2 regions of the Streptomyces sp. CB03238 genome follow, and region 1 is predicted to be linked to the other one. Evidence: riboswitches for the same ligand, from Rfam matches in the RefSeq annotation. Region 1 holds a riboswitch; the other holds the start of a gene.
What was found. A riboswitch is a leader RNA that binds a small molecule or an ion and turns the genes downstream of it on or off. The one in region 1 is predicted to bind cobalamin.
Positions count from the first base shown of each region.

Region 1 (4,205 bases):
GCAGGCCGTACGCCCCGACGCACACCCCGAGCAGACCGCCCAGCGTCAGCACCGTCGTCGCGTGCCGCACCCCGCGAGGCACCGGCGCCGTCCGCCCGTACCCCCGCGCGTCCATCGACGCGGCGACCGCCACCGACCGCTCCAGCGCGCCCTCCAGCACCGGCAGCCCCACCTGGAGCACCGCCTTCACCCCGCCCGTCGGCCGCCCCCGCAGCCGCCGCGCGGTCCGCAGCCGCACCACATCGGCGACCATGTTCGGCGCGAACGTCATCGCGACGACCACGGCGACCCCCACCTCGTACAGCGCACCCGGCAGCGACTTCAGCAGCCGCGCCGGGTTCGCCAGCGCGTTCGCGGCGCCCACGCAGATCAGCAGCGTGGCCAGCTTCGCCCCGTCGTACAGCGCGAACACCAGCTGCTCGGCCGTCACCGAGCCGCCGATCCGCACGCCCCGCGCCCAGGCGGGCAGCGGCACTTCGGGCAGTGTCACCAGCAGGTGCGTACCGGGGATGGGCGAACCGAGGAACACCGAGAACACCAGCCGGATAACCAGCACCGCCAGCCCCAGTTTCACGAACGCCCCGTACGAGCGGGCCCATGGCGCATCGGTGCGGCGGGCCGCCACCACATACCCGGCCACGCCGACCAGCAGACCCAGCAGCAGCGGGTTGGTCGTGCGGGACGCGGCGACGGCCAGGCCCAGCGCCCACAGCCACCACGCGCCCGCGTGCAGGGCGTTGGAGCGGTTCGCCTCTGGTGCGCGGAGGTTCACCGGCGACGGCGGCGGGCCTGCCACACGGCGGCGGCACCCAGGACGGCGACGGCGGCCAGACCGGCGACGAGCCCGACCGACGGGCCGGGTTCGAGGTCCATGACGGGGTGGGACTCGGGAGACCCGGCCGGCTCCAGCGGGGGGACCCCCGGCGGGGGGCTCCACGACACCAGCTCGCCGCACCCCGTCTTGGGGTAATCGGCAATCGCGCACAGCAGGCCCTGGTTGTTGTACCGCAGCGGCTTGGCGACCGTCGCGAGCGCGTCAGTGGTCGTCGCGTCGGTACGCACCTGCGCGCAGGTGGTGCGCAGCGCGGGCGGCGGCTCCGGCTCGTACGTGGAAGCGTCGGCCGCCGTACCGAAGTCGATGACCAGGCCGACCCGCTTGGTGCCGTCCTTCGCGGAAAACCGCAGATCGCGGCGAAGTCGGGTGCCCGGCGCGGCCGGGGGGCGTTCTGGGAGTCGGGGCTCACCGCGAACCGGAAGCCGGTCACGGCACCGTCGGCGGGCCGGGCGGTGCCCGGACCCTGCGTGGCGTACACCCACGTCCCGCCCTTACCGCTCTCCCAGAACGACCAGTAGCGGTAGCCGGTCGCCTGCGCGGGACCGGCGAGGCCGAGCAGCACGGCACAGGCAGCGAGCAGCGGGACCACGATCCGGGCGCGCATCACCGCTGCCGGTCCCGCTTGCGGCCGCTGAGCAGGAACCCGATGCCCATGCCGGCGACCAGGAAGACGGCGACGGCAAGCCAGACGTTGAAGCCCGGCTCCTCCTCCGTCTCCCGCTGTTCCGTCTCCTCCAGGGGCAGCGACTTCGGCGCCGGACCGGTCGCGTTGAGCTGCCGTACGAGGTCGACGCCGCCGAAGTCGCGGGCGTCCGCGCCCACCGTGTGGGCGGCGAGGACCAGCTGGGCCCAGGCGGCGGGGCCGTTCTCCCTGGCCCACGCCGCGGAGTTCTTCTTCAGCCAGGCCACGGCCGGGGCGGCCTGGTCCATGTGCCCGGCCGCGCCGAGGGCGATGACGGCGTCGGCCGTGTTGCCGACGTCCGGCTGGGGCGCGGTGGCGGCGGCGCCTGGCATCGGCGGCAGGTCCAGGTGGCCGCTCCTGGCGAGCGCGGTGGCCAGGTAGGCGGCGCCGTTGCGGGCGGCGCGCTCGGCCGTCGGCTGGGCGGCCGGCTCGGCGGGGGTCTCGCAGGTCGGCTTCTGCTCCGGCTCGGCGCCCCGCGTCTGGAGGTCCTTGCCCAGCCCGGCGAGCACGGCGGCGGCGGTGGCGTCGCCGTTCGCGACGAGCGCGCCGCTCTTCGGGTCGGGCTGGTAGGCGAAGGCGCCGGCGCCCTCCTTGGCGTCGCAGGGGATCGCGAGGCCGAGCAGAGCGTCGTACGGCGTCTTCCCACCGCTCGACCGGATCTCGCCGGGCCGGTGGCCGGTCGCGGCGAGCGCGCTGACGACGAGGGACGTGGAGTTGGCGTCGCTGGGCGCGCCGGGGTTGTAGCCCCAGCCGCCGTCCTTGTTCTGGACGCCCTTCAGCCAGGCGGCGCCCGCGCCCATGGCCTTGCTGACCGGGTCGGTCCCGGGCTCCGCCGCCTCGGGCCTGTCGACTCCGGACAGCGCCTGTACGGCGACGGCGGTGGCGTTGGTGTCCAGCAGCGTCTTCGGGTCGCAGGTCCTGGCCGGGTCGGGGCGGTAGGAGGCGAAGCCGCCGCTGTCGCACTGCTGCTTCAGCAGCCAGTCCACGGCCTTGCGGTTCGGCTCGACGCCGGACACCTGCTGGGCCATGAAGGCGAGCGACTGCCGCCACACCCCGTCGTACGTCGGGTCCTTCGTGCCGTACAGGCCAGCGGGGATCACCGGCGACGGCGCGGGGGAGGGGGCCGCGTACGCGACGGTCCCGGTCCCGGACAGCAGCACGGCGGCGGCGAGCGCCGCGGCGCCGTGGCGGACGCGAACGGTGGTCATGGCTTCGGTGGCCTTTCCTGCGGGAACCGGGCACCGGCACGCGAAAGGCACCAAGCTCCGGCTCCGTATTCCTCGACGGTGCCGGTCACCGGGCAGTCGTTCCCGGTGACGCGAGCCGAACACGTGCGCGTACGGGGCGATCCGGCTCACCGCCGGGAAGACGGCGGTTCACGGTTGCGGGGTCAGCGCCGGATTCTCACCGGCTTCCCCCCGTACGGGCATGATGACGACCCGCTCACTCTACCGGTGGGTCATACAGCCAGGTACGTCACGGGGTCGCTGCCCGGCACCGGCTCCACGCGCCCCAGCTTCACCAGCCGCCGCAGGTGCGCCTCCGCCTCCGAGACGGCGATGGTGCGCGAGCCGTACGGGATGCGGTCCCAGGGGCGGTTCCACTCCATGCGCTCGGCGAGCTGCCAGGGGGTGAGCGGGGTGGTGAGCAGGCCGGCCAGGCCGGTGAGCCGCTCCTCGTGGTGGGCGAGCAGTTCCCGCACCCGCTCCTCGGCGCCGGTGAAGGCGTGCTGGTGGGCGGGGAGCACCTCGGCGACACCGAGCCGGCCGACCCGCTCCAGCGAGTCCAGGTAGTCCCCCAGGGGATCCGTGACCGTGGCGTCGTCGGGGTCCTCGTACAGCCCGATGTGCGGGCTGATCCCGGGCAGCAGGTGGTCGCCGGAGAACAGCCGCCCATGGCCGGGCCGGCGAGCCGGGTGCTCCTCCTCCAGGTGCAGGCAGACGTGACCGGGCGTGTGGCCGGGCGTCCAGATCGCGCGCAGCCGACGGCCCGCCAGGTCGAGCAGCTCGCCGGGCGCGATCTCCCGGTCGGGCAGGACGGGCTGCGGCAGGGGGAGGTCACCGGTGCGGGCGGACCGCAGCGGGGCGGTGTGCTCGTCGGGCGCGCCGGAGGCGGTCAGCTTCGCCAGCAGGTAGTCGAGCCAGGCGCCCGGCTCGGCGTCGCGGGTGCGGCGTACGACGGCGATGTCGGCGGCGTGCATGGCGATCCAGGCGCCGGACGCCTCCCGGACCCGGCCGCACAGGCCGTGGTGGTCGGGGTGGTGGTGGGTGACGAGGACGCCGTGGACGTCCCGGACGGAGGTGCCCAGCGCGGTGAGCCCCTCGCACAGCTCCGTCCAGGAGCCGGGGTCGTCCCAGCCCGTGTCGACGAGGACCGGGCCCCGGTCGGTGTCGACGACGTGGACGAGGGTGTGGCCGAGGGGGTTGTCCGGGATGGTGACCGCGATGCTCGATACGCCGCCGCCGTGGTCGTGTACCTGCGGTCCTGGTGGCATGAGCCCTCATCTCCCCACGGCGGTACGGCCATTGCCCAGTATAACTAGAACTGGTATCAGTTCTGAAACACTGTCAGAAACTGCGGGAGGCGGTCGGCCATGGCCGAGCTGGTCGAGCACGGAAAGCTGTTCATCGGCGGCGAGTTCGCCGACCCCCTCGGCGATGACGTCATCGACGTGACCTCGCCGCACAC
Region 1 covers NZ_NBCN01000004.1:312,872-317,076, reverse strand. The annotation lists gene BKD26_RS08705 (energy-coupling factor transporter transmembrane component T) at 1-796, opposite strand, end outside; gene BKD26_RS08700 (SCO2322 family protein) at 769-1,317, opposite strand; gene BKD26_RS08695 (prenyltransferase/squalene oxidase repeat-containing protein) at 1,439-2,725, opposite strand; cobalamin riboswitch at 2,842-2,975, opposite strand; gene BKD26_RS08690 (MBL fold metallo-hydrolase) at 2,977-4,011, opposite strand; gene BKD26_RS08685 (aldehyde dehydrogenase) at 4,111-4,205, shown strand, end outside.

Region 2 (4,205 bases), on a different contig from region 1:
CCGGCCTGCTGGGACGGTCGCCCTTCCTGCTGTGGCGTCACCTGCCGGCAGCGGTCGTGGACGCGGCCGTGGCCCACCCGGACTGGAGTGTGCGCGGCCGGCCGAGGCGCAGCCGGACATCACCGCCGAGCAGTGGGCCCGGCTGATCCTGGGTGAGCAGGACACCCGGCATCGCCCTCGAGGACGTACGGCACCGGGCGGCGACCGACCCGCGGCGGACGGCCGTGTCGGCGGTGCGGTTGCTCGACGACCCGCACGAGCACGTACGCCACGCGGCCGCCGGGCACCCGCGGTTGCCCGCGACGCAGCTGGTCCGGTTGTTGCGTGACACCGACACGGCACTGGCCGCGGCCCGGCATCCGGGGCTGCCCGTCCCCATCATGGAGCACATGCTCCAGTGACGTCGTCAGGCCATGACGGCCATCGCGAGGGCCCCGAAGACGTCGACGACACAGCACCATTCCGACCATGCCCGGGGCACGACCCTTCCGGTCCGATGGTGGGTGAAGTCCCAGACCCCGTGGGCCAGCCAGCCGGCAGCCACGACGTAGAGGCCGAGAGCGCCGTCGACGGCCAGAGCGACCAGTGCCACGGCCGCGAAGCCGAGGAGGCCCGCGATCTGAATGACGAGGACACCGGGGCGGCGCAGTTCGCCGCGCAGTGATCCGAACAGCAGGTAGCACAGCGGCATGACGATGAGGAGGGCGGCCAGGAGCCGCACGGGCGGCACACCGTCGACGAAGGTGGCGACCACCAGGGCGAGTGCCAGCACGGTGGGCCACCGGTGGCCGAGGGCGCCCAGCATGCGCCCGGCACCGGAGGGCGAGCTCTCCCGTTGAGGACGAGCGGGAGCCGGGCGGGTGCCGTCGTCGCGGTTGTGGTGGTCGTCGCGCGTGGTGCGGGTCATGGCGTCCCCCGAGTGATGATGGCTGGAGCGTTGTGGCAAGCGGGCCTTGCCGGCTCCACTGTCCGGCTCGGCCGGCCCCGGTCGTGCGCGGAGGCGGGATCGATGTCCGTGGCCTTGGGGTACCGGTCCTTCCGGCATAGGGTCGCCGCATGGCGGAACGGCTCATGGTGGTGGTCGGCTACGAAGCGGCCGAGTTGCTGGACATCGCGTGTGTGACCACGAGCCTGGCCATGGCCAACGAGATCGGTGACCCGTCCCTGCCGTACCGGGTGTGCGTGGCCGGGCCGGGCGGCGGCCCGATCGTCTGCGGCTCGGGGCTGGTCCTGCAGAGCCAGCAGCCCCTGGAACGGCTCGTCGGCCCGCTCGACACGTTGGTCGTCTCGGGCGGCCTGGGATTCGAGCGGGCGGCCGCCGACCCCCGGATCGTGGGCCACGTCCGGCGCCTGGCCAAGGAGAGCCGACGGATCGCCTCGGTGTGTACGGGGGCGGGGGTCCTGGCCGCCACCGGGCTGCTGGACGGGCGCCGCGCCACCACCCACTGGCGGTTCGCGCCGCAGTTCGCCGCCCGCCACCCGGAGGTCTCGGTGGACCCCGCACCCATCTACATCCGTGACGGGAACGTGTACACGGCGGCCGGGATCACCAGCGCGATGGACCTGACCCTCGCGTTCATCGAGGAGGACCACGGCCCCGAACTGGCCCGCAAGGTGGCCCGGGCCCTCGTCGTCTACCTGCAGCGGCCGGGCAACCAGGCGCAGATGAGCCTGTTCACCGCCGCCCCGCCGCCCCGCAACGAGCTGGTCCGCGAGCTAGTCGAGCACATCACCGCCCACCCGGACCACGACCTCGGCACGGCGGCGCTCGCCGCACACGCGGGAGTGACGCCACGTCACCTCACCCGGCTGTTCACCGAGCACCTCGGGCAGGCGCCGGGCAGGTTCGTCCGGCTGGCGCGTACCGAGGCCGCCGCACATCTCCTCACCTCGACGACGCTGCCCATGGCGAGTGTGGCCGCCCGCAGCGGATTCGGCTCCGCCGAGTCACTGCGCCAGGCGTTCACCAGCCGGTACGGGATCTCACCGTCCCGCTACCGGGCCGCGCAGCTCCGGCAACTGCCCCGGTGACGATGCCCGGGCCGCCTCCGTACCACCGACGGGGGCGTACGGCGGCCGACCGCACGCCCTTTTGCGCTCCACTGAAGGAAACGTAGTATCACCTGGTCATCACCGCGACGGGAGACAGGAAGCCGGTGCGAATCCGGCACGGTCCCGCCACTGTGACCGGGGAGTGGAACCTTCGAGGACGCCACCGCGTACGTACGTACAGCGCGGGAAGGCAAGGGGGAACGTCGATCCGGGAGTCAGGACACTGGCCTGTCGCGGGCCCATTCCGAGGAGCGCGGACTCCCCAGGAGGCTTTACGTGTACGACGGCACCCACCGTCCCTTTCCCCTCCCCTCATCCCGCCATGCCCTGCGGCGACGGGCACTCGCCACGGCCCTGTCCGCCGCGTTGTCCGCCGCCCTGCTGACCGGCTGCGGCACGGAGGGCGAAACCCGTGACCGAGGCGGCGCGGCCACGTCCGTGAAGGGGTTCCCGGTCACCATCGACAACTGCGGCATCCGCACCACGTACGACGAACCCCCCTCCCGGGTGGTCACCATCCACCAGCACCCCGCCGAGCTGATGCTCGCTCTGGGCCTGAAGGACAGGATGGTCGGCACCGCGTTCCCCGACTCGGCCGTTCTACCCGCGTACCAGAAGGACTTCGCGGCCGTCCCGGAGCTGGCGGAGAAGGAGCCGTCCTTCGAGACCGTCCTGGAGGCCGAGCCCGACTTCGTCTATGGCGGCTACGGAAGCGCGTTCGCCCAGAACGAGGGGCGGTCGCGCAAGGCGTTCGCCGACGCGGGCATCGACACCTACCTCAACCGCGAGTACTGCGGCAAGAAGCAGGTGTCCATGACGGACACGTACGACGAGATCCGTACCATCGGCAGCATCTTCGGCGTGCCGGAGCGGGCCGACAGGCTGGTGGCCGGTCTCCAGGACCGCATCCGGAAGGCCGGCGAGGCGGTCGGGGGCGCACCGCCGGTATCGGTGTTCGTGTACGACAGCGGCGACAAGTCCGCGTTCACCGCGGGCGGCAGGAGCCTGGGTACGGAGATCATCCGGCTGGCCGGCGGGCGCAACGTCTTCTCGGACCTGGACGACGTCTTCGGCGACGTCTCGTGGGAACAGGTGGTCGCCCGCAGGCCCCAGGTGATCGCGATCTACGACTACCGCGGTGCCGGGAGCGTGGAGCAGAAGAAGAAGTTCCTGCTCTCCCAGCCCGCCCTCGCCGACGTGCCCGCCATCAGGAACAAGCGGTTCGTCGTGCTGCCGCTCACCGCGACATTGGTCGGCGTACGGCCTCCGTACGCGGTGGAGGACCTCGCTCGAGGGCTGCACCCCGAGCGCTTCCGGTGACGGCCCGCACGCCCGCACGTACGCCGGCAAGCCCGAGCGGCACGATGACCGCACCCTCCCCTGGGCCCGGGTCGTCCCTCGCCGGACCCAGGGCGTACCCGCCGCGGGGACGGACCTACCTCCTGACGCTGGGGGTCCTCGGCGTGCTCCTCCTGGTCTCCGTCACGGCCGGGCTGGCCATCGGCTCGGTGCACGTACCGCCCGGCGAGGTGTGGAGCATCGTGGCGCACGGCCTGGGGGCCGACCGGGCGGAACCGACATGGTCACGCGCACGCGAGACGATCATCCTCGACGTACGGGCGCCACGCGTACTGCTCGGAGCGGTGATCGGACCGGGGCTCGCCGTCGTGGGCACGGCCATGCAGGCCCTGGTACGCAACCCCCTCGCGGAGCCGTACCTGCTCGGCGTCTCATCGGGCGCGTCCCTGGGCGCCGTCATCGTGATCGTCTCGGGCGTCACTCTCTTCGGAGCGGTGTCGCTGTCGGTGTCCGCGTTCGCCGGAGCACTGCTGACGCTCCTGCTCGTCTACACCACGGCCAGGGCCGGCGGGCGGATCACCTCGGTCCGGCTGGTGTTGTCGGGGGTGGCGGTGGCCGCGGTACTCACCGCGGTGATGCACCTGCTGTTGCTGACCGCCGACCGGGGCAACCAGACACGCGAGGTCCTCGCCTGGACCATGGGCGGCCTCGGCGGCGTCCAGTGGGCCACGCTGTGGCTGCCCGCGGCCACGCTGCTGGTGGGCATCGGTGTGCTGCTGGTGCAGGCCCGGCCGTTGAACCTGCTGCTGGCGGGCGAGGAGGCCGCCACCACGATGGGGCTGGACGTGGGGCGC
Region 2 covers NZ_NBCN01000023.1:28,781-32,985, reverse strand. The annotation lists gene BKD26_RS31350 (hypothetical protein) at 1-146, shown strand, start outside; gene BKD26_RS31345 (hypothetical protein) at 153-401, shown strand; gene BKD26_RS31340 (hypothetical protein) at 407-907, opposite strand; gene BKD26_RS31335 (GlxA family transcriptional regulator) at 1,057-2,031, shown strand; cobalamin riboswitch at 2,108-2,299, shown strand; gene BKD26_RS31330 (ABC transporter substrate-binding protein) at 2,329-3,372, shown strand; gene BKD26_RS31325 (iron ABC transporter permease) at 3,417-4,205, shown strand, end outside.
Region 2: linked by a shared signal. The riboswitch ahead of BKD26_RS31330 (ABC transporter substrate-binding protein) and the one ahead of BKD26_RS08695 (prenyltransferase/squalene oxidase repeat-containing protein) in region 1 are both predicted to bind cobalamin.